3 regions of the Shewanella sp. S1-49-MNA-CIBAN-0167 genome follow, and region 3 is predicted to be linked to each of the others. Evidence: predicted binding sites of a transcription regulator. Region 3 holds the regulator's gene; each other region holds the start of a gene.
The links. The regulator MetJ, encoded in region 3, represses methionine synthesis genes. The targets are predictions, from matches to a motif close to TAGACGTCTAGACGTCTA.
Positions count from the first base shown of each region.

Region 1: metH (methionine synthase) is a predicted target of MetJ. The motif match lies at 5,841-5,858, and genes of this name have one in related genera.
Region 2: msrA (peptide-methionine (S)-S-oxide reductase MsrA) is a predicted target of MetJ. The motif match lies at 2,908-2,925, and genes of this name have one in related genera.

Region 1 is NZ_JBEOPO010000039.1:33,908-41,449, forward strand. It holds gene AAEZ00_RS16830 (efflux RND transporter permease subunit) at 71-3,178, opposite strand; gene AAEZ00_RS16835 (efflux RND transporter periplasmic adaptor subunit) at 3,175-4,524, opposite strand; gene AAEZ00_RS16840 (TetR/AcrR family transcriptional regulator) at 4,514-5,170, opposite strand; gene metH (methionine synthase) at 6,033-7,542, shown strand, end outside.
Region 2 is NZ_JBEOPO010000012.1:48,802-56,343, reverse strand. It holds gene AAEZ00_RS07555 (hypothetical protein) at 290-1,318, shown strand; gene AAEZ00_RS07550 (hypothetical protein) at 1,330-1,689, shown strand; gene AAEZ00_RS07545 (hypothetical protein) at 1,832-2,191, shown strand; gene msrA (peptide-methionine (S)-S-oxide reductase MsrA) at 2,406-2,885, opposite strand; gene astE (succinylglutamate desuccinylase) at 3,113-4,144, shown strand; gene AAEZ00_RS07530 (thiamine pyrophosphate-dependent dehydrogenase E1 component subunit alpha) at 4,301-5,479, shown strand; gene AAEZ00_RS07525 (alpha-ketoacid dehydrogenase subunit beta) at 5,483-6,460, shown strand; gene AAEZ00_RS07520 (dihydrolipoyllysine-residue acetyltransferase) at 6,470-7,542, shown strand, end outside.
Region 3 is NZ_JBEOPO010000030.1:1,563-9,104, reverse strand. It holds gene AAEZ00_RS14270 (DUF3373 domain-containing protein) at 1-659, opposite strand, end outside; gene AAEZ00_RS14265 (c-type cytochrome) at 810-1,139, opposite strand; gene AAEZ00_RS14260 (sulfite exporter TauE/SafE family protein) at 1,457-2,203, opposite strand; gene metJ (met regulon transcriptional regulator MetJ) at 2,279-2,593, opposite strand; gene metB (cystathionine gamma-synthase) at 2,803-3,972, shown strand; gene AAEZ00_RS14245 (bifunctional aspartate kinase/homoserine dehydrogenase II) at 4,125-6,518, shown strand; gene AAEZ00_RS14240 (3'-5' exonuclease) at 7,057-7,542, shown strand, end outside.

The DNA.
Region 1 (7,542 bases), on a different contig from region 3:
GCATGTCGAGGTCGTTTGGGTATCTGACCACTGCCATTACAAGATAATGGCAGTAATTTACTCCCTCTCGCTAAATTTTTTGATGTTTCTTCACCAAGCCAAAGTCAGCCAAAATCGCGTAGGCACAAGGAATAATAAATAACACCATCAAGGTAGAGGCAAAGATCCCGAATACGATTGAGACAACCAAGGGCTGTACTACTTGCGCCTGAAGACTCGTTTCGAGCAATAGGGGTAACAGACCTGCTGCCGTCGTCAGCGACGTTAAAAATACCGCCCTAAATCGTTCCCGACTGGCACTTACAACGGCTTCATGAACGCTATCACCTTCATCGACATGATGACGTATATATTGCACCAGCAAGATAGAGTCATTGACGACTATGCCTGCAAGGGAGATAAAGCCCATAATCGATGGCATAGATAGGTTATAGCCAAGTAGCACATGCCCCCAAAGCACGCCTATCAAAGACAAGGGTATTGCCAACATCACCACCACAGGCTCGAGGTAACTCCTGAATTGAAAACTGAGTATGACAAAAAGTCCAAATATTCCGATAAGGAATCCCTTACCAAGAGAGGCGCCCGTCTTCGCAGTCTCTTTTGCCGAGCCTTCGAAGTCGACCTTAACCCCAGGATAATCTTCAGTGGCTTGCGGCAGCCAATCGGATTTTATCTTAGCTAATGTTTCGGTGGAATTACCCTTGCGGTTGTCAACATCGGCCATCACGGTAACCGAACGTTGGCTATTGATCCGCTGAATACGGACATAAGATCGTTGATGCTCTAATTTGGCGATCGCCGACAGAGGCAACTGCTCCCCATTGGCTAACATAATGGGAAAGTTAGCCAATGCATGAAGATCGCCTGCTTGCTCCTTATTCAGCCTAACTTCAATTTCGATATTCTCGGGCCCAATTTGGATCTCATCGGCCCGTTGGCCAAAGAAAGCACTGCGCAGTTGATTGGCGACCAACTGACCATCGATGCCGAAGACTTCCGCTCCGGGCCTCAGACTGACCTTAATTTCCTCTTTCCCCGGACGCATATCATCGAGAATACCGTTGATACCATCGAACCTGACAAGATAAGATTGCAGCGACACCGAGGCCTGCTTTAGCATATCCAGATCATCACCTAGCAGGCGAACCTCGATATCACGACCCGCAGGCCCCATCGTTGGCTGCTTAAAGACCATAGACAAGGGGGCTGCCAGCTCAACCGTACCGTCGCGCCAATCTTCGATAAAATCTTCTATTAGCGTATTTCGAGTTTCGGCCGACAAGAGATCTAACCTAACCGTCGCCACATGAGGCCCTTTCTCGCCCGCATCGGCATTAAAATTAAACTGTGCGGTAATATCTTCAATAAGCTCAACGCCCTCTTCCACGTCTTGGGTATAGCGAGCAGCCGTCTCTTTAGCACTGAGGATCACTTGTTCGACAACCTCCTGAGTCGAACTCAATGGGCTGCCAGGTGGCAGGATAATTCTCACTTCGGCGATATCACCATCAAGTTCCGGAAAGGGCAAGAATTTCAACACGCCACCGGCAACCAGCGCCACAGATGAGAGCAAGATACCTAAGGTTATGCCAACGCTGGCGTAGCGCCAATGCACCACAAACCTAACCGCATTAACGAGTGTCGTATTACGAAACGTTTCGAATGCGGCTAAGAAATCTCGCTTAAATTTAAGCTCAGGCCTAGGCGCTTTCTTGGGGACATGGCTTAATGAATGGTTTAAATGGTTGGGCAAGATTAAAAATGCCTCAATCAAACTGATACTGAGCACCATAATCAGCACCGTCGGGATAGCTGAGAGTACGGCGCCCATCTGACCATCGAGCCCAAGTAAGCTACTGAAGATTAAAATGGTGGTTAGAAATGAGGAGACCACTCCTGGGGCAACCTTTTTAACCCCTTGAACCACGGCATCATGTGGCGCTAAGCCCCGGTCGACATGGGAGGCGATAGACTCGGCGATAACGATGGCATCATCCATCATGATCCCGATGGCCATAAGCAAACCGACTAAACTCATGATGTTAATAGAGACGCCAAAGAGACTCATCAAATAGATGCCGCCTAAAAAGGCAACCGGAAGACCTGCCGATACCCAAAAAGAGTAACGCAAAGAGAAAAATAACCACATGCTAAAGAAGACTAGGATGATCCCTTGCCAGCCATTGGTTAACATCATATCCAGACGATCTTTAAGCAGCGACGAGAGATCGTTGGTCAAGGTCAAATTCACGCCATCGGGCACACGTAAACGCTCTTGCTCGATAAAACGGCTTACTTTCTGTTTTATTCTTAAGGCATCATCGGCTTTGTTCTTCTTCACCTTGAGTATGGCGGCGTGCTGCCCGTTGAAAAAGATGTGCTCTTCATCGAGTTCAAATCGGTCAGTCACGGTGGCAATATCGCCGAGTCGGACCACGCTGCCGTCGCTGGTAGAGGCCACGATGGTTTGCTTTAACGCCGCTGGCGTGACTTTGCGCTCATCGAATCTCAGCAGCAGATTTTTATCTGTTAACTCAATATTACCGGCAGGGATCTTCACATTTTGCCGACCCACTTCATCGGCAATGTCGGTTGCAGTCAGCCCCAAACGGCGCATATCGATTTGATTAAGCTCAACCCGCAGTTGATGATCGGAAAAGCCAACAACGGATACCAGACTCACTCCGGCATCGATTTTCAAGCGACGTTTGAGATCCTCGGCATAATGCTTCAGATGGGGCCAGCTGGCATCGGCCGAAATAGCGATATCAACAACAGGTTCGGCCCAATCGAGCTCTTTAACGATCGGCGGTTCAATTTGTGATGGAAAGTTTTTAATCCCATTGATCTGGGTTTGCACATCCACAATAGCGCGCCCAATATCGGCTTTGCCGTCCAGCTTGATAGTCATGGACGCGACGCCTTCTTGTGCGTCACATTTTACTTCTTCGACATTGCCTAGCCCATCGACCGCATCTTCCATACGCAGACATAGACTTTCTTCCACTTCTATCGGCGACGCGCCGGGATAAACCACGGTAGCGGTAACATAGGGAGGCGCAAACTCTGGAAAAGTCTCACGTTTTATTGATCCCAAACTCAATAATCCGAGCAAGAGTAGGCTGAGCATCAACAAATTAGCTAAGGTCGGATGACGGGTGATATAAGCGATCACTGACCGGCCTCCTCTCGGTTCACCTGAGATTGCTCAGCAGCATTAACGTCGAGGTCTGATGAGATATCTCTTAAAGACATGCCTGGGATAGCGGGAATAAGATCGTTGAGCACAATGTTATCACCAACGATAACGTCTGCTTTAATCGCCACTTGATCTTGATTACGGAACAAAATGGTCACCGGTTTTATCATCAGTTTATTATCCGAGCTCATCAGATATAGCTTGTCACCGTGAAGCGCCTTCTCGGGGACGATAAAATGTGGCTTTGCCTGGCCGTATATCCGCGCTGAAACAAACATTCCCTTGGTCAAAGGAGGCCGACTGAATGGCTTAAGCTGACGAATATCCTGCTCAACCTCAAGATATAAGCCGATGGTAGCCTGATTCGGATTAACCGTTTCAGCCACCCGGGTGACTTTAGCTGGCCAAGTAAAACGATTGCTTCCTACCTGAAACTCTACATCGGCTTGTAATGCTAAGAGCTCAAAAGAAGGTAGACTATTTTGTTCAGGGATCATTTCAATACTGCTGACTAAAGTGCGCATGTCCTGCAGCGATATTTCAGCCATTATCTCCGCAGTACCGAGTTGGTGAGCGATCAACATAGTTGAGCCCATGGCAACCACCTGATCTTGCTCAATGTTGATATCGGCCACTCTGGCATCGAAAGGCAGCACAACCTTGGTTTGTTTCAGTCTTCTGCGGGCATCTTCTAACTGTGCAACATCGACGCTTTGCTGTGCTTGGCTCACTTTTCTATCGTCGGGAAGGAGCTTAATTGAGTTTTGCAGATCTTCTACCAACTTGGTTTGTACCAACAAGGACTGATGCTGACTTTCAAGTTCAGAAATCGACACCAAATTACGCTTTTTGAGGGTGAGCTTACGTTGATATTCCTGCTTAGCCAGATCCAGTTTCTGGTTCTCTATCTGCAGGCTGGTATTGAGGTTTCGCTCCTGCTGATCGAGCCTTGTCAGTTGTGCCGACGTAGCATTGAGACTCGCTTGTGCCTGTGCCAGCTTCAACTCATATTCCAGAGGGTCTATCTCTAGCACCAAGGTATCCTTTGGTAACATTCGGCCCGTTTCAAGCTGAGGGTGGCGGTAGATAACTTTGCCACTCACTTCGGCGACGGCTTGCCATATATGCTTAGGTGTCACGCGACCAAACCCCTGTATTCTTGGGGCCAGCAAGGTTTTGTCCAGGGTGAGAATGTCAACCGCCCTGGCTTTATCATAACTCTGGACAACCGAGGGTGATGGTTTTAGGGCTATAGCTAAAAATAATATCAGCATTCCGCCTAGGACACCGGGGAGCAGAAAACGTTTCTTATTACTGGTCATTATTTTTGTCCTTTGTCGGCATCAAGCCTCTTGCAAGCAGATTGGTATTTTGCTGTGCAAGTTTCATTAAAAATTCTGGGGTGATTTGTATACCGAGTCGACTCAAGAACCCTTCGGGCACAATAAATGGAAAGATCATCATCGAAAAAAAACTCAGTTGAGCGCAATGGATATCAACATCATCGTGCAACAGTCCCTTAGCTTCGAGTTTATCAAACATCATGATGTCATCCACATTGACAATTTCGTTAAACACCTTGGTTATCTCTTTATTTTCGGGAATACTTTGATCTAGGCCTGCCAGACGGAAAATTAATCTTGGGAAATGGGGATGCGCTGACATCACTTGATAGTAGGTCTGCATCAAGCTTGCCGGGCCATGGGCTTGTTTTTCTTTATTCACCTTGTAGAGCTCTTGTTTCACTGGCGCCGCAGTCTCTCGCAACATCGCGATAAACAGATTTTGTTTAGAGCCAAAGTAATAGCGAATAAGCCCAGGATCAGTGCCTGCAAGCGCCGCGACATCACGAACGGTAACCTGAGAGTAGTCACGTTCGACAAAAAGAGATCTTGCCGCCTGAATAAGCTTATCGCGATTTTGGGTCTCTCCACTGGGGCGTCCCACTTTATTCTTGCTATCAGGCATACAGAATTCCTCAGTTAAAGAATTATTTTAAGAGCAGAGCACATTAATTGGCAGTGAAATAATTCCACAAAATCAGCGATAACGAAGAATACAGCTATTAACAAGTTGTTAAATATGAATAAAAAACTATAACAGCATGAGTATAACCCTTTATGTTTAGCGGGGAGGTGATTTGGTTAATGCTTTAGAACCTTTGTATAACCATGTAGGGTTTTTATCTCAGTTTTTTATCTAGTGCCTTCTGGCAGAAGACGGTATCTGTCATTAAACGTTTCTCCCTATGCTGCAATATTGGCTACATCGTAGACTTTGCCGCTTTCCAAGCTTGTGATAAAAATTGGCAATATGTTGCTGAAACAGCTTGAGTTACGCCCTATAACTCAACTCGGTTTTAAAGCCATAGTATGTTGTCATTTGGATGCTCAAGTGTTCGGCCTCATTGGGCTTGTCATCCTCAACCTGTTTGACGACAAGCAGCCTGAAGCAATCGAATAAGATAATAAACATATATTGATAATAAATTTCTATTAAACATAGGCTTAGATCAATAAAAAACACCTACTATTATGTTGATTGGTTGAACATTTCTGCGGCTAACTGACGTCCCCCATCGCTTAACCCAAGTAGAAGTTAAATCAGCCTTGCTCTGGCGGTGAAAACTCGCGTAGTATAGACGTCTATACGTTTATATGTCCAAAAGGCTATCTTAAAAGGTAATCATTTAGAAGATGCGCATTGTAAGCAGCAATTGTAATCAACAGTTGTACACAGAAATGATGTTATCGCCCTATTATTGTAAAAATAAGGGTATGCTTATCTCAATCAAGGTATCAAGCAACATAGTGATAAAAAGGTAACTGTTATGGCTAAATCGACTTCTTACAGTCAAACACTTGAACAACTTAATGCATTGTTAGCGCAGCGAATTGTGATTTTAGATGGCGCCATGGGCACCATGATCCAAGACCATAAGTTGGAAGAAGAAGATTATCGTGGTGAGCGCTTTAAAGATTGGCATTGCGATGTTAAAGGCAACAATGACTTATTAGTACTCAGCCAAGCGCAAATCATTAAAGATATTCATACTCAGTACCTATTGAACGGTGCCGACATTATTGAAACCAATACCTTTAACGCTACCACCATTGCTATGGCCGACTACGACATGCAGTCACTGGCCGCCGAAATTAACTTAGCCGGTGCCAGAATTGCCCGCCAAGCTGCCGACGAAGTAGCTGCGCAAACAGGCTTGCCACGTTACGTTGCCGGCGTATTAGGGCCAACTAACCGCACCTGTTCTATCAGCCCAGACGTGAACGACCCAGGGTTTCGTAATGTCAGCTTTGATCAACTCGTCGAAGCCTATGTCGAATCGACCAGCGCCTTAATCGAAGGCGGCGCCGATATCATTATGGTTGAAACCATTTTTGATACCTTAAACGCCAAAGCCGCCCTATTTGCGATTGAAAAAGTATTTGATCAACTTGGCGATCGCTTACCCGTTATGATCTCCGGCACCATCACCGACGCATCGGGCCGCACCTTAACCGGCCAAACTACCGAAGCGTTTTATAACTCACTGCGCCACATTAAGCCGTTATCCATTGGCCTTAACTGCGCCCTTGGGCCAAAAGAGCTGCGTCCTTACGTTGAAGAATTGTCACGTATTGCCGAGTGTTATGTTTCCGCCCATCCAAATGCGGGCTTACCCAACGAGTTTGGCGGCTACGATGAAACCCCAGAAGAGATGGCTGAAGTCATCAACCAATGGGCCCAAGAAGGCATGCTCAATATTGTCGGCGGTTGTTGCGGTAGCACCCCCGCCCACATTAATGCCATTCGTGAAGCAGTACTCAGACATGAACCAAGACACATTCCAGACATTCCTGTGGCGTGTCGGTTGTCGGGGTTAGAGCCACTGACCATCGATAAAAACTCGCTATTCGTCAACGTCGGCGAGCGCGCCAACGTGACAGGCTCAGCCAAGTTTTTACGCTTAATTAAGCAAGAAAAGTTTGAAGAAGCCCTCGATGTGGTGCGCGAGCAAGTCGAAAACGGCGCCCAAATTATCGACGTCAACATGGACGAAGGCATGCTCGATGGCGTGGCTTCCATGGCGAAGTTTTTAAACTTAATTGCCTCTGAGCCAGATATCTCCCGCGTGCCGATCATGATCGACTCGTCTAAATGGGAAGTGATTGAAGCGGGCCTTAAATGCGTCCAAGGCAAGTCCATTGTTAACTCGATTTCGATGAAAGAAGGTGAAGCCAAATTTATCGAGCAAGCCACCTTAGTGAAACGCTATGGCGCCGCCGCCATTATAATGGCCTTTGACGAAGACGGCCAAGCCGACACGCGTGAACGTAAAACCC
Region 2 (7,542 bases), on a different contig from region 3:
ATAGTAAGTGATATCTAAAGACTTTTTTTGTGAGCAAATCAGAACTGGTGTGCAAAAAACAATCGTTTTTAAAATGGCGATTAAACAATTGCTGATCTGAAAGCATACCTTGGATCAGAGAAATAACATTTATTCCAATGAAACGTCATCGCTCATCGCTAAAGCCAAATATTTGTTTAACAATTATACATCATTTTTTTTAAATGATAATATATTCATTGCTCATTGATTGAAGCTCAAATGATTCATAGCAGCTTCAATAGGATTGATTTTTTTAAAGGACTAAACGATGCCAAATAATATAGAGCTATGCTATAGCAAAAGTAATACCTTCCCAATTAACCCAAATAACGAACAAGTCTTTGCCACGTTTCAACAAGACAACCCACATATTAATGGTGCTTTTGTCTCTGCTGGCACCCCTTTTATTATGCGTAGTGGCAACACTAATGGCACTAATTGGCGCCAAGAAAGGCCTGAATTAGTTTGCACGCTTAATCAAATACAATCTTTACCACAACAAGCAAAACGAAATATCGCTGTGATGGATTATATGTTTGGAGGCGAAAACCTGCAAGCACTCGCTGATTTTTATCAAGCTGAGTTAGCACCCATGGTGCGCAATGAAAGCATAGGAGCCATAGGCGCAGCATCAACTGCCTTAGATACAAGATTAAGTAGCTTTGCTAAAGCCGCTCATAAACTTCAAGATGCATTAGAGAAAGTAAGAATTGGCGCACAAGCAAAATATCCTAAAGCCCAAATGATGATATTAGAACAAAATGCAAGGGAACTCGGGAAAGACTTTAATCAAAAATTCCAAACAGAAATCAATAAATACATTGGTCGGGTCAAAAGCAAAAGAGGTACTGTTTACCGTAATGCTGATCGTGGTATCAATAAAGCAAAAAGCGGTAGGTCCATAAAACCAATTCAATTTACCTCTACAGTCGATTTTCAAAATTTACGTGCTTTTGAAATGGGAGCTAATGTTCTCGGTAAAGGATTAATTGTGCTTGATGCTGGGATTCGTGCGGGCAATGTGCATGTTGATTATTTAGCTGGAGCTAATTGGCAAAAACGTGCAGCAGTTGAAACTGCCGGTTTTGGTATGGGTACAGCTGCTGGTTTATGGGGGGGAGGTCAAGTCGTAGCAGCTGGCCTAGGTGTTGCTATGCTAGCTACGCCTGTTGGATGGGTCATTATTATCGGTACTGCCATAACGGTTGGAGTTGTAGCGGCTAAAGGTGGAGATATTGCTGGGAAATGGGCTGCCAATAAAGCCTATAATATCGGAGATTGGCTTAATAGCCTGTAAAGGAGGTATTCATGTCAGAACTATCAACTGAAGACTGGATGGGTATATTTTTTTTTATTACCTTCTGTATGTGGAGTATTGCTGTACTTTTGTTTGGCCGAATTACCGTTAAGCATATTGAGCGCGAAATGGCAAAAGAAGACATATTGCCGGCAGAATGGGATAAAGGCATAGGTATGAGATACCCAGCTTATGCGAGTATTATCATGCGCCCTAACGCTAAAAGGCATGCTTCTATTGTTGACATAGAAGCTACCAAGCGCTTTAGTCGAAAAGTCGACTGGTATTTGGCTGTATTTGTACAGATCTCTAGTGTTGTGTTTTTTACTCTTATGTTCACTGTTGCTTATCTATACGGCCCTGATAGCTAGCAAAATTGGTTGCGTTAATATTTAGATACGACGATAACAATTGGTTTTGTGGTTACTAAGGCCGGTGATGGGATTGTGATATTCGGAGATAATAAAGCCTTTAATTTAGGTGACTGGTTAAATAGCCTATAGCGAGGGATTTATGTTAGAACTATCAACTGAAAGTTGGATGGAAATATTATTTTTTATTGCTCTTTGTATATGGTGTATTACAACTTTTTTATTTGGCCGCATTACTATTAAACATCTTGAGCAAGAAATGTTGAAAGAAGGGATAGAGCCCCCTGCTTGGGATAAAGGTATTTGTACACGAATGGTTGCTTACGCTGGGGTTATCGCTTGGCCCAACCTCAAACGTCATGCTTCTCTTGTTAATATTGAAGCGACAAAGCGCTTTAGTCGAAGCAAAGACAAAAAACTTGCGTGGTTCTACATTATTTCATCGGTCAGTATTTTTACTCTTGGAATATTTATTTACTATTTATATATCCATAAAAGTTAATAGTGTTACTGGGTGATTGATTGAACATCGATGAGTAATATTAAGTAAAAGCTAACAAAAAAATCTATCCTCTGCCGTTGCTCAAATAGGGTGTTTATTTTTCATTGTTGAAATAAGGACATCTCCCTTATTTCAACAATGTGTCGTAAACTCAAAAATCTCAGTGATTTTGATTGATCACGCAATAAGAAAAGTACTATTTATCTAAATCCAATTAATAAACCAAGTGACATGTTGGTAAATTATTTTTTTCTAAATAATTCTGATGGTATTCCTCGGCTATGTGGAATGTTTGTATCGGTACAATTTCGGTCACAATATGACGCTGTCCCCATTTACCACTGCGCGCTAACGCCAGCTTAGAGGTTTCAGCTTCGGCCTTTTGCTGTTTATCGTGGAAAAATATAGTACTTCGATATTGGGTACCAATGTCGCCGCCCTGCATATTTAACATGGTTGGATTATGGTTCTGCCAAAACACGTCCAATAAATCGTCAAAACTGACTACTTGCGGGTCAAATTCAACTTGTACCACTTCAGCATGACCGGTTGAACCGGTTTTGACTTCTTTATATGTTGTCGCACTGTCTTGGCCACCCATGTAGCCACAAGTTGCGTTACTGACGCCGTTAATGTCACGGAAAAAATATTCAACACCCCAAAAACAACCTGCACCAAATGTTGCTAACGCCATGACATACCCTTAAAATAATTTACAGAAGTCTAGATGGCTATAGTTGTGTTGAATATTGAGATGTTTTGCAAGCAAACTTTTATTAATAAATAAATCTAACATATGCCACCAATAAAATAATGTTTGCCTATGTTAGAATCCGCCGATAAAAACAGGCAATTAATGTTAAGTGGTGCACAATGGCTAACTTAATCATGCCGCATAATAAAGCATACAAGGAGTTGTTTGTGTTATCTAATCTACTGAAAGACCAAGATTTTTTAGCTTACACTTTAGCCAATCCCGACAAAATAGATGGCTGTTTTGATTTTATGTTAGGGACACATACTCATGTTGATGTACTCGACACGGGTGTCATTGTGTTTACCCCGAGCCAAAATTCGACCAAAGACATTGTACTATCCAGTGCTATCCACGGTAATGAAACCGCGCCAATTGAAATGTGTAATCAACTTATTCATGATTTGTTGAGTGAGAAAATCATCGCTAAACAGCGGTGTTTATTCTTAATAGGTAATCCTGCGGCCATCATTAATCAAACCCGTTTTATTGACGAAAACATGAACCGTCTGTTCAGTGGTGCGCACTCAAAAGGTGAGGGTTTAACTCATCCAGAACGTCACCGCGCCAAAGCATTAGAGCAACATGTCGCCGACTTTTTTAACGCCAATAGCGACCATCAACGCATACATTACGATTTACATACCGCCATCCGTGCGTCAAAGCATGAAAAATTTGCTATTTATCCATACCGCCCAGGGCGAGCCTTTAGCGCGGAGCAAATCATGTTTTTAGCGGCATGTGGTGTCGATACCATGTTGTTTCATCATGAACCCACAACGACGTTTAGTTATTATTCGTCACAGCAATTTCAAGCAGATGCCTTCACGGTTGAATTAGGTAAGGTGATGCCATTTGGGCAAAATGACATGAGTCGTTTTACTCAAACTCATACTATGCTTGAAAAGCTGATCACCGAAACTGCGTTAGCGCCTGTTGAGTTCGACTCTTCCAAGGTCAACTTATATAAGGTGTCTCGCTCGATCAATAAGCATGTTGAAGACTTTGCTTTTAGCTTTGCCGGTGATGCCGAAAACTTCAGTGCCTTTAGTCAGGGCGAAGTGCTAGCAACCGAAGGTGGTGTAGAGATTAAAGTAGAACACCCTCAAGAAGCGATTGTGTTTCCTAATGCGAATGTGCCGATAGGGCAGCGTACAGTGTTATGTTTAGTGCCTGCACCGAATGAGTCAATCGTATAGCCGTAAAGCAATATATACATGTTAATCGTGAGTAAAATGCATTTACCGTTAAAGTAAGTATTGATAGGTAGTTTACGTTAACGTAATGTCTACTTGCATAGTATAAATAGAGCCGTGTTTATATTGAACATGGTTCAACAATAACAAGAGCATAATATGAGCAACGCACCACTGACCAATGAAACAGTGCACCGTGTCAGCTTCTTAGACAAAGCGTCATTGCACATCCCCATTTTGCGTATTTTGCAAGCCGATGGCACCACGTATGAAAACGCGGTTTTACCGGTAATCGACAAGGCTCTGGCTGATAAAATCTTTGATACGTGTATTTTTACACGCGTATTAGACGAGCGTATGTTGGGTGCACAGCGTCAAGGGCGTATTAGTTTTTACATGACCTGTACCGGTGAAGAAGCCTCAATTATAGGCAGTACCGCCGCGTTAGATAAAGACGACGTCATTTTGGCTCAATATCGTGAACACGCATCATTGCGGTATCGCGGTTTTACGACTGAACAATTTATGAACCAAATGTTCAGTAACGAAAAAGATTTAGGTAAAGGTCGTCAAATGCCGATTCATTACGGCAGCCGTGAACTGAATTACCAAACGATTTCGTCACCATTGGCAACCCAAATCCCACAAGCCACAGGTGTGGCTTACGGTATGAAGTTACAAGGTAAACGTAACGTGGCCATTTGTTATTTTGGTGAAGGCGCCGCGTCAGAAGGTGACTTCCATGCTGGTTTAAACATGGCTGCAGTGCTGAAATCGCCGACGATTTTCTTCTGCCGCAATAATGGTTATGCCATTTCAACACCAACGGAAGAACAATACTCCGGCAATGGTATTGCCAGTCGTGGAGTCGGTTACGGTATGCACACCATTCGTGTTGACGGTAATGACATGCTTGCGGTGTTAGCGGCAACTCAACAAGCTCGTGCCTATGCACTTGAGCACAATGCACCAGTATTAATTGAAGCGATGACGTATCGCTTGGGTGCGCATTCTTCATCTGACGATCCATCGGGTTATCGTTCAAAAGATGAAGAGGCCAAATGGCAACAACACGATCCAGTTAAACGCTTTAAATTATGGATGATCAATAAAGATTGGCTCACCGAAGCCGATGAAGCCAAATTGTTCGAACGTTATCGCGAAGAAGTCCTCGCAGCGGTTAAAGTGGCTGAAAAGTTACCTGTTCCGAAATTAGACGAGATCATCGAAGACGTGCTTGATAAACCCACTCCAGCATTGAGAAAGCAGCTGAAAGAGTTGAAAGAGCATATCAATAAGTATCCAAAAGCCTATCCAAAAAGTGCAGGGAGACTCTAAACCGTGGCTCAAATGAATATGTTACACGCCATTAATGAGGCGCTATCAATAGCCATGACTGCCGACGAGCGCATGGTAATTTTTGGTGAAGACGTTGGTCACTTCGGTGGGGTATTTCGTGCCACTTCGGGCCTGCAAGAACTATTTGGGCGCGACCGTTGTTTTAACACGCCGTTGACTGAACAAGGTATTGCGGGTTTTGCTAATGGCTTAGCCTCTTATGGTATGACCGCGGTTGCTGAAATTCAGTTTGCTGATTATATCTTTCCTGCATTCGATCAAATCGTTAATGAATCAGCAAAATTCAGATACCGCAGCGGCAATCAATTCGATGTAGGTGGGTTAACTTTCCGCACACCTTATGGTGGTGGTATCGCAGGTGGTCATTACCACTCCCAATCACCTGAAGCGTATTTTACGCAAACGCCAGGTTTAAAGGTGGTCATTCCGCGTAATCCTGAACAAGCTAAAGGTTTGTTATTGGCCTCTATTCGCGATCCAAACCCAGTGATTTTCTTTGAACCTAAACGTTTGTATCGAGCCTCTGTTGGCGAAGTGCCAGCTGGCGACTACGTCATTGAGTTAGGTAAAGCACAAGTGGTTAAACAGGGCAGTGATATTACTGTTTTGGCTTGGGGGGCACAGATGGACATCGTTGAAAAGGCCTGCGAACGTGCCAAGAAAGAAGGTATTTCATGTGAAATTATCGACTTACGCACCATAGCGCCATGGGACGTTGAAACTATTGTAAAATCAGTGACCAAAACGGGTCGTTTGCTGATTAACCATGAAGCGCCATTAACCGGAGGTTTTGCCGGTGAAATTGCCGCAACTATTCAGCAAGAATGCTTCTTATCACTTGAATCACCCATCAGCCGTGTGTGCGGATTAGATACGCCTTATCCATTAGTGCATGAAAAAGAATACATGCCAGATGAGTTAAAGACATTCGAAGCCATCAAAGCCACAGTGGCCTATTAGGAGTAAGATATGATTAAAGATTTTATTTTACCCGACATCGGCGAAGGTGTGGTGGAATGCGAATTAGTTGATTGGTTAGTCAGTGAAGGTGATATGGTCACTGAAGATCAGCCGATTGCAGATGTAATGACTGATAAAGCGTTAGTGCAAATTCCAGCGCCCCATGGCGGAAAAATTACTAAGCTGTACTACGCTAAAGGTGAAATAGCCATTGTGCATCAACCATTGTACGCAGTAGAAATGGAAGGTGAAGAGAGCGATAGTGTCACTGACGCGCCGGTTGCTGAAGTCACAGCGGTTAGCGACACGGCCATTAATGACACAAGCGTTAACGACAGTAATGCTGTTGTTACCACCTCAAGCAGCCAATCAAACATTGAAGAATTCTTATTGCCAGACATTGGCGAAGGTATTGTTGAATGTGAATTGGTTGATTGGTTAGTAAAAGAAGGCGATATGGTGGTTGAAGATCAGCCTATTGCTGATGTGATGACCGATAAAGCCTTAGTGCAAATACCTGCAATGAAAGCCGGTAAAATTGTCAAACTGCATTATCGCAAAGGACAGCTCGCTAAAGTTCACTCGCCTTTATTTGCCATTGAAGTGGCAGCGGATAGTCATACTCAGTCCGCGACGGTAGAGGTTGCTGAACAAGCTCAAGTTGCTGCGCCACAAGGTAATCTTGAACCTGTTGCACAAGGTAAAGCGTTAGCCAGTCCGGCGGTACGCCGCATGGCCCGCTCGCGAGACATTAATATTGCTATGGTTGTGGGTACTGGCAAAAATGGCCGTGTTTATAAAGAAGACATTGAACGTCATCAGCAGGGAGCAAGTTCCACCCAAGCTGCTGTAAGCACAACGCCGGTGTCATCTTCTGCTAATCAAGTAAGTGGTCAAGTCGGTGGTCAATTAGAAAATCAAGCTGGTCAAATAAATAATAGCCCTACTGTTAGCTATGCTGGAGCAAGCGATAGAGTCGAGCCCATCAAAGGCGTGAAGGCTATCATGGCGAAGATGATGGTAGAGTCGGTATCGACTATCCCGCATTTTACTTACTGTGAAGAGTTTGATTTAACCGAACT
Region 3 (7,542 bases):
CAGTTAAAATAGGCGCGTTCTACTTTTAATTCATCACCACTGGTGCTGCCGCTACTGGTGCCGTCCATGGTGAATGAGTTCCACGAGTCAAACACTTTAACCCCGCTAGAGTCTCCCCAGCTCTTAAACATGGTCAAGCGTCCGGCAAAGCTGACGTTATCCCATACTTTGGCATTAATGTTTAGGCGCAACCGCGTGGTATAAAATATATCGTTATCAATATCTTGTTGAGTTTTTTGACCTAACAGCATTGGCATAACGCCATTTAGCGCACCGCTTTGAAACGCGCTGGCTAAATCAGGGTTAGCCATCATCATTTGGCCTAATGGTGAAGTGGCACTATTAGGATCGCCAAATACTCCTGACATGGCTTTAGCGCCAAAGTCAGAAAAATTGACATTCATGGCTGGGTTCCAAGTGACATTTTGATAATGTAATGAATGTGCTTTGGTTCTAAAATCACCTGTGATTGCGACTCTATCTAAGGCAGTATGACGCTCGGTTTTGTCAACCCGCGAGCTTAAGTAGTCAAGATCATCGGTAACGCTAGCAAGCTGTTGTTTCAGGTCGGCAATTTTTTGTGAATCAGTGTCTGCCGCTAGACTTGCACTACTCATAAAAAGAGCGTTGGCAACTAATATTGAGATGAGAGTTCTCATGGTATTTCTCCCCGTTAATTGCCAAATGGTCAGTTCAATTTGGCAATTTTTTGGTGTAAGTTTCCCTGAGGCTAAGCCCCACTATTTTTTTCGGTTTGTTTATTGGCTGATATTTTCGCTTAGGACGAAAAGGTGCTCAGCATTGATGATTTAACCGCAGGTTGCTGGTTGGTCTGAATCAGCTGCGTGATCATACAAAAACTGTTGAATGTCTTTCAGGTCTTTTTCTGATAAGGCTTCAAAAATGGCGGGTTTAGCTTTGTGCATATCACGGGTAAAAAATCGATCCCACTGGCTCATGGTTTTTGTCATTGGAGTGAGTTCTACGCCTTCACTATTGACACTGTGGCACGCTTTACATTCTTTTTTGTACAGGTGTTTGCCTTTTTTAGGGTTACCACCATCGGCTGCCATTACTTGGCTACCGAGTGATAATGCAATGGCGATTGCGATACCAACTTTAACGTATGTGTTCATCATTTTATCCTCTATAGAGCTTTTTTATGGTTGAAGCATTAGCAACATGTGATCATTTCTTTGCTGTAAAGAATGTTACCTAAAAATAGGTATTGTTAATTTGAAGTAGATCATATTCATGAGAAAAATCTAATTGAAAAAAAGTTAATTGAAAGAAATCTAATGAACAACTGTGATGCAGATCTATTGTGCAGAGGATAAAATTTTGTTAGGTAACATGGTACTAGGTAGTGATAGATGTTCGGCCACATATAAGAATGTGTTGTTGTTTATGTCTGAATCGTATGCGATAAAAAAAAGGGGCTGTTAATAGGCAGAGATTAATTAGCAGAGATTAATGTGTTGACCGACATGATGACCAATATTGTTGCGCTAATGCTACATAATATTAATGTCGCCATACGGGTTTTTTCTTTATCGATGCGGCCAATTAATCGGCCAGCGACAAGGTAGCCCGCAATCACTGAAGGCAATAACAACAGTGATAACCATAAGTGCTTGAGCTCAACTAAGCCAACAACAGCTAGAATAGCTAGCGCAATTAATGAGCTAAAGACAAAGAAGGCTGATAATGCGGCTCGAAATTGACTGGCATCTTTGCCTGCAAGCAATATAGCCATTGGTGGACCTCCAATGGCAGCGATATTAGCAAATATGCCCGAAAATACCCCGGCGATAAATAAACTGCTGCGATTTATTGGTGCGGTAACGCGATAGGTACTCAGGATCACGGCAATAAACACAATAGCCGCAATAATTAAGCCTAATATGGGTTGGGGCGCAAACAATAATAATCCAGCACCTAAGAATCCCCCAGGAATACGGCCTAATAGCGCATATTGCAGACCATTAAACTGTAAGTGTCCGCGCTCTCGAAAAAGTGTCATGGCAGAGATAGCAAAACCCATGGCAATAATGGGCACTGGGACTAATTGAGGATTAACAATGTACAGCAGCGGGCTGGCAACAACGGCTAACCCAAAACCAATTAAGCTTTGGGTTAGTGCGCCAAAAAACACGATAACTGATGCCAGTATCAAGGTTGTTGGATCGATAAATGGCATCATAAATTCTCGTTAACAACATCACTGCTTCTTAAAAGGGCAGTTTAACAGTTTGTGAGGTAATCACTAACCAGTGAATTATTCGAGCTCTTCCCACTCGATCCCCATATCATCCATTAATTTTTTCGCTTCACTTGGAATGCTGTCAGGTTGATCTTTTGATAAATCAATATCATAAGGCAAAGGTTGACCTGTGTACGCATGCAAAAATGCTTCGCACAGCAGTTCACTGTTGGTTGCATGACGCAGATTGTTTATCTGGCGTCTGGTACGCTCATCTGTCAGTATTTTTAGTACTTTTAGAGGTATAGAAACTGTTATCTTTTTTACTTGTTCACTTTTTTTGCCGTGTTCGGCATATGGGCTGATATATTCGCCATTCCATTCAGTCATTAACTTACCCTTAACGATAAATACGGTGCAGATTTTAAACCGTTACACTCTCTAGTCAAATTATTGCGAATATTTAATCTCGATGCAAATAGATTTCTTGATGTTTAGACGTCTAAGCGTCTATTTTTGTTGACGGATGAAGATCTCTTCGGTAGATTTAGACGTCTAGACATCTCTTTGTGTGTTTGTGACATTTTTAGGAGTCAATTATGACTAAGCATCAAAGCGCCACATTGGCCGTTCGCCAGGGTATTGAAACAGACACACAGCATGGCGCCATAGTGCCCCCAATTTATTTATCAACCAATTATTCCTTCGATGGTCACAACAATCCGCGCGAGTTTGATTACAGCCGATCGGGTAATCCGACCCGCTGTATTTTAGGTGAAGCGCTGGCCAAACTTGAGCAAGGCGCTACAGGTGTAGTGACCTGTACTGGCATGGCCGCCATTACCTTAGTGACTAGCTTACTTGGTCCAGATGATTTATTAGTGGTGCCGCATGATTGTTATGGTGGTAGTTATCGCCTATTTACGCATTTGGCTAAAAAAGGTCAATTTAAGTTGTTGGTTGTTGATCAAACTGATGCACAAGCATTGAACCAAGCCATTGCCCAAAAACCGAAAATGGTCTGGTTAGAAACGCCATCGAATCCACTGCTGCGGGTGGTCGATATTAGTGCTATTAGCCGAGCCTGCCATGACGTCGGTGCGTTAGTGGCGGTAGATAACACCTTTTTATCGCCAATATTACAACAACCCTTGTTATTGGGTGCTGACATCGTTATTCACTCAACCACTAAATACATTAATGGTCACAGTGATGTGGTGGGTGGCGCTGTGGTGGCTAAAGATGCTGAAGTGGGTGAATTATTGCATTGGTGGTCAAATACGTTAGGGTTAACGGGATCTGCTTTTGACAGTTACTTAACCTTGCGTGGCTTGCGCACTTTAGCGGTGCGAATTCGTGAGCATCAGCGTAATGCGCAAAAAATTGTTGCGTTATTGAGTGCCAGTGCTGTGGTGTCCAAGGTGTATTATCCGGGATTAAAAGACCATCCTGGTCACGACATTGCGGCAAAACAACAACAAGGCTTTGGCGCGATGTTAAGCTTTGAGTTGTTCGGTGGTGAAGCTGAAGTGGAGGCATTTTTACAGGCATTATCCCTGTTTAGTATTGCGGAAAGTTTAGGCGGAGTGGAAAGCTTAGTCGCTGTTCCGGCCACGATGACCCACAGAGCTATGGACCCACAAGCAAGGAAAGAGGCTGGTATTAAAGAGACTTTATTGAGATTATCGGTTGGCATTGAAGATGCTGAGGACCTTGTGGCCGACATTAAAGCTGGCTTAGCTGCTGTTAACGCGATTAAATCAGCTTAATTTGGCTTAAATTAGCTTAATTCGAGTTTAAGTTAGCTGTGGTTTTGCCCAAATTAAGTAAAATAGTAAAAATATGCACTTGCAACACTATTCATTTCAAAATAGAAGTCTAGCAGTCGCAACACAAGTCGTAGTTGTTTAAGGAGTCAGTAATGGCGCGAAGTCATTTACACAAGTTTGGTGGTTCAAGTTTAGCGGATGCAGATTGCTATCGCCGTGTTGCACATATTCTTCTTACACATGGTCAAAGTGATGATTTAGTGGTGGTATCCGCCGCCGGAAAAACGACTAACTTTTTATACAAATTACTCAGCCTGCGTGACAGTAGTCAATTGTGGCAAGGGCAACTACAAATTCTGATTAGCTATCAACAAACGTTAATTGAACAATTATTATCCAATGAACAAGCGCGAGACTTGCGCGAACGTTTGTCTTCTGACCAATCTCAGTTAGTCAGTCTGTTATCCTTAGAGCAACGCAATGATTACCAATTTAATCAAGTGGTGAGTTTTGGTGAACGTTGGTCCGCGCGCCTGATGGCGGCTTTGTTACGAGAAATGGGGGTGGCAGCCAATCATGTTGATGCTTGCTCTATTCTTGTCGCTGAGGAAGGGGCTGTACCTAATATTTTAGTGCCGCAGTCGCGTCAGAAAGTTCAAGCCTTATTGGCGCAGCATCCACAACAACGTTTAGTTATTACCGGTTTTATATGTGCTAATCGTCAGGGTGATACCTTATTATTAGGCCGTAATGGTTCAGACTTTAGTGCGACCTTGATTGCCAGTTTAGCCGACATAGAAAGAGTGACAATTTGGACTGATGTTGAAGGGGTATTTAATGCTGACCCGAACAAAATTAATGACGCAAAATTACTAAAGAGTATGTCATTAGCGGAAGCGGATCGCTTAGCGCGATTAGGTTCGCCAGTATTGCATTCTCGTACCTTACAGCCATTGTTTAATACGGCAGTGAGTTTAGCTGTACGCTCTAGTTATGCCTCACACACAGATTTTACCTTAATTGCGCCACTGAGTTCATCAGCGAGCGCACCGGTAATCACCAACTTAAATGAAGTGCTGTTGTTTAGTTTTAAAATGAACTCAGATATTGAGCCATTACTGACGATTTTAGATAAAGCAGGCATCACGCCGTTAGCTTATTGGTCGTTGGCACAGCATAAGTTTGAACTCGCCCTTACTCTTGAAAGCCAGAAACAAGTGCAATCTTTGCTTACTCGGTACCGCAGTGAATTTGCGATTGAAGAATTGAGTACCCAAACTGATTTAGGCCTAGTGGCGTTAGTCAGTGCTGATGCTCACCACTTTAGACGCAGTTTTGCCCGACTACTGAGTCGTGATGCGAAACCTATTTATCAAGATGCGTTAAGTTTAGTGACCTTAGTGCCGCAAGCTCAAGTGAGTTTATTAACCCAGAAAATACATCGCCGTTGTGCCGGTCCAAGAATGCGCATTGGGGTGTTATTGCTTGGGGTGGGTAATATCGGTGAGGCGTGGATTGATTTATTTAAACGGGCTAGCCCAACATTAAATAGTGAACTTGAAGCCTCTGTTGAGTTAGTGGGTCTAGTGGGCTCGAAAAAAGCGTTAATCTCCAATGACGGTATTAACCTTGAACGGTGGCAACTCGATTATCAACAGCAAGGCATTGAATGGGATTATGACAAACTGTTTGAGCAGTTAGCACTATTATCATGCGATGAAATTGTTGCATTAGATATCAGTGCTAGTGCCGCCTTAACCTTACAATATCCACAGCTGTTTGCCCATGGTATCCATGTGGTGAGTGCCAATAAATTAGCCGGTTCTGGGCCATTGCCATTTTATCGTGAATTAAAGCAGCAATTAAGTAATCGTCGATTATTTTGGCGTTATAACGCCAGTTGTGGTGCAGGTTTACCTATTCAGCATGCGTTAAATGACTTACGCAATAGTGGCGACACTGTTGAGGCCGTTGGTGGTATCTTTTCTGGCACCTTGTGTTGGTTGTTTGAAAATTATGATGGCACTAAACCCTTTTCTGAATTAGTGCTTCAAGCTCGCAGTTTAGGGATTACCGAGCCGGATCCCCGTGATGACTTATCGGGCCGTGACATGCAACGGAAACTGCTTATTTTGGCCCGAGAAATAGGCTTGGCGGTAGAGTTAGACTACATTAGCCTTAGTTCTTTGGTGCCTAAAGCATTAGCTGAGTTGTCACTTGAGGATTTTTTGGATCGTATCAGCGAGTTAGATGATGATTTATTGCAACAATATGTAGCCGCTGCCGAGCAAAACAAGGTACTGCGTTATGTGGCTTCACTGGATAAGGTCGAAGGCAAACTACAAGCGGAAGTAGGCTTACAATGGGTTGATAGCAATCATCCTTACGCTAACTTAACCCCAGGTGATAATGTGTTTGTTATTCGCAGTGCATTTTATCAAGGTAACCCTTTGATTATCCGCGGTCCAGGGGCTGGGCGTGAGGTGACTGCAGCGGCGGTACAGTCGGATTTGGTGCATATTTGCAAAGACCTTTTGCAAGAGTAGGTTTGTTGAGGAAGACCATTGTTAATGGTCTTTTTTTGTCATTCTTTATGATTTAGCTTTGATGGCCTGCGGCCACTAACGTCGTGGCCCTTCGCCCTATCTTATTACAAAGAGTGAAAATGCTAACGCTTCTGATAGGCAAAATGCCTGAATGCCTTGAAGCACATGGTCAATGATGTTCCCGACATCATAATGACATTTCCAATATCCATATAGGTCAGATGTGCGAGAAAGGCCTGTCAGGCTCACGCATTCCTTTATAAAGAGTCTTCAACGGCCTCAATGTTATTGAGTCCTGCAACCTTTAGATAAAACACCTCAAAACCAGCCTTAAAAGCTCTAATCAGAACAAGCAATTAGCATAAATATTGTACAAAAAAATAACTACCTTAAAAAAGTGAATTCCTATAGCATCTTAGGTTAAGTAAAGCGTTACCTAATCATTTGGATGTGGCATCGGGCAAATCCAAGAAGCGATTTATGCCTTGCAAACAGCGCAATGGATGAATACTGACTCTGTGGAAAAGAAGGATACTCAATGGAAAGGCCAACAAAGGAGAAAATTCGAGATTTACCCATTTATGAAGGTATTAGTCTAGAGAATATAATCGTTGTCACAAACAAAGCAGACTCGATAAGTGCAATAGCGGAGTTGAGATCACACTCTTGTTTAGGGTTTGATACAGAGAGCAAACCTTGTTTTATAAAAGGTGAGGTAAGTGATGGACCTCATCTAATTCAGCTAGCCACAAAATCTAAAGTATTCTTATTTCCTACAAAATTTTATGAAAATTTTACTGCAATCTCAGAAATATTATCTGATCCAACAATAAGGAAGGTAGGTTTTGGATTGAAAGAAGATAAAAAAATTCTTTTTAGAAAATTTGGAATTAAATTAGTAAATACAGAAGAACTATCTTCAAAAGTGATGCGTTTTGCGCATGTGAAACAACGCGTTGGCGCTAGAGTTGCAGTTGCAATGTTTTTTAATCAACGGCTATCGAAGAGTGCACAACAATCAAAT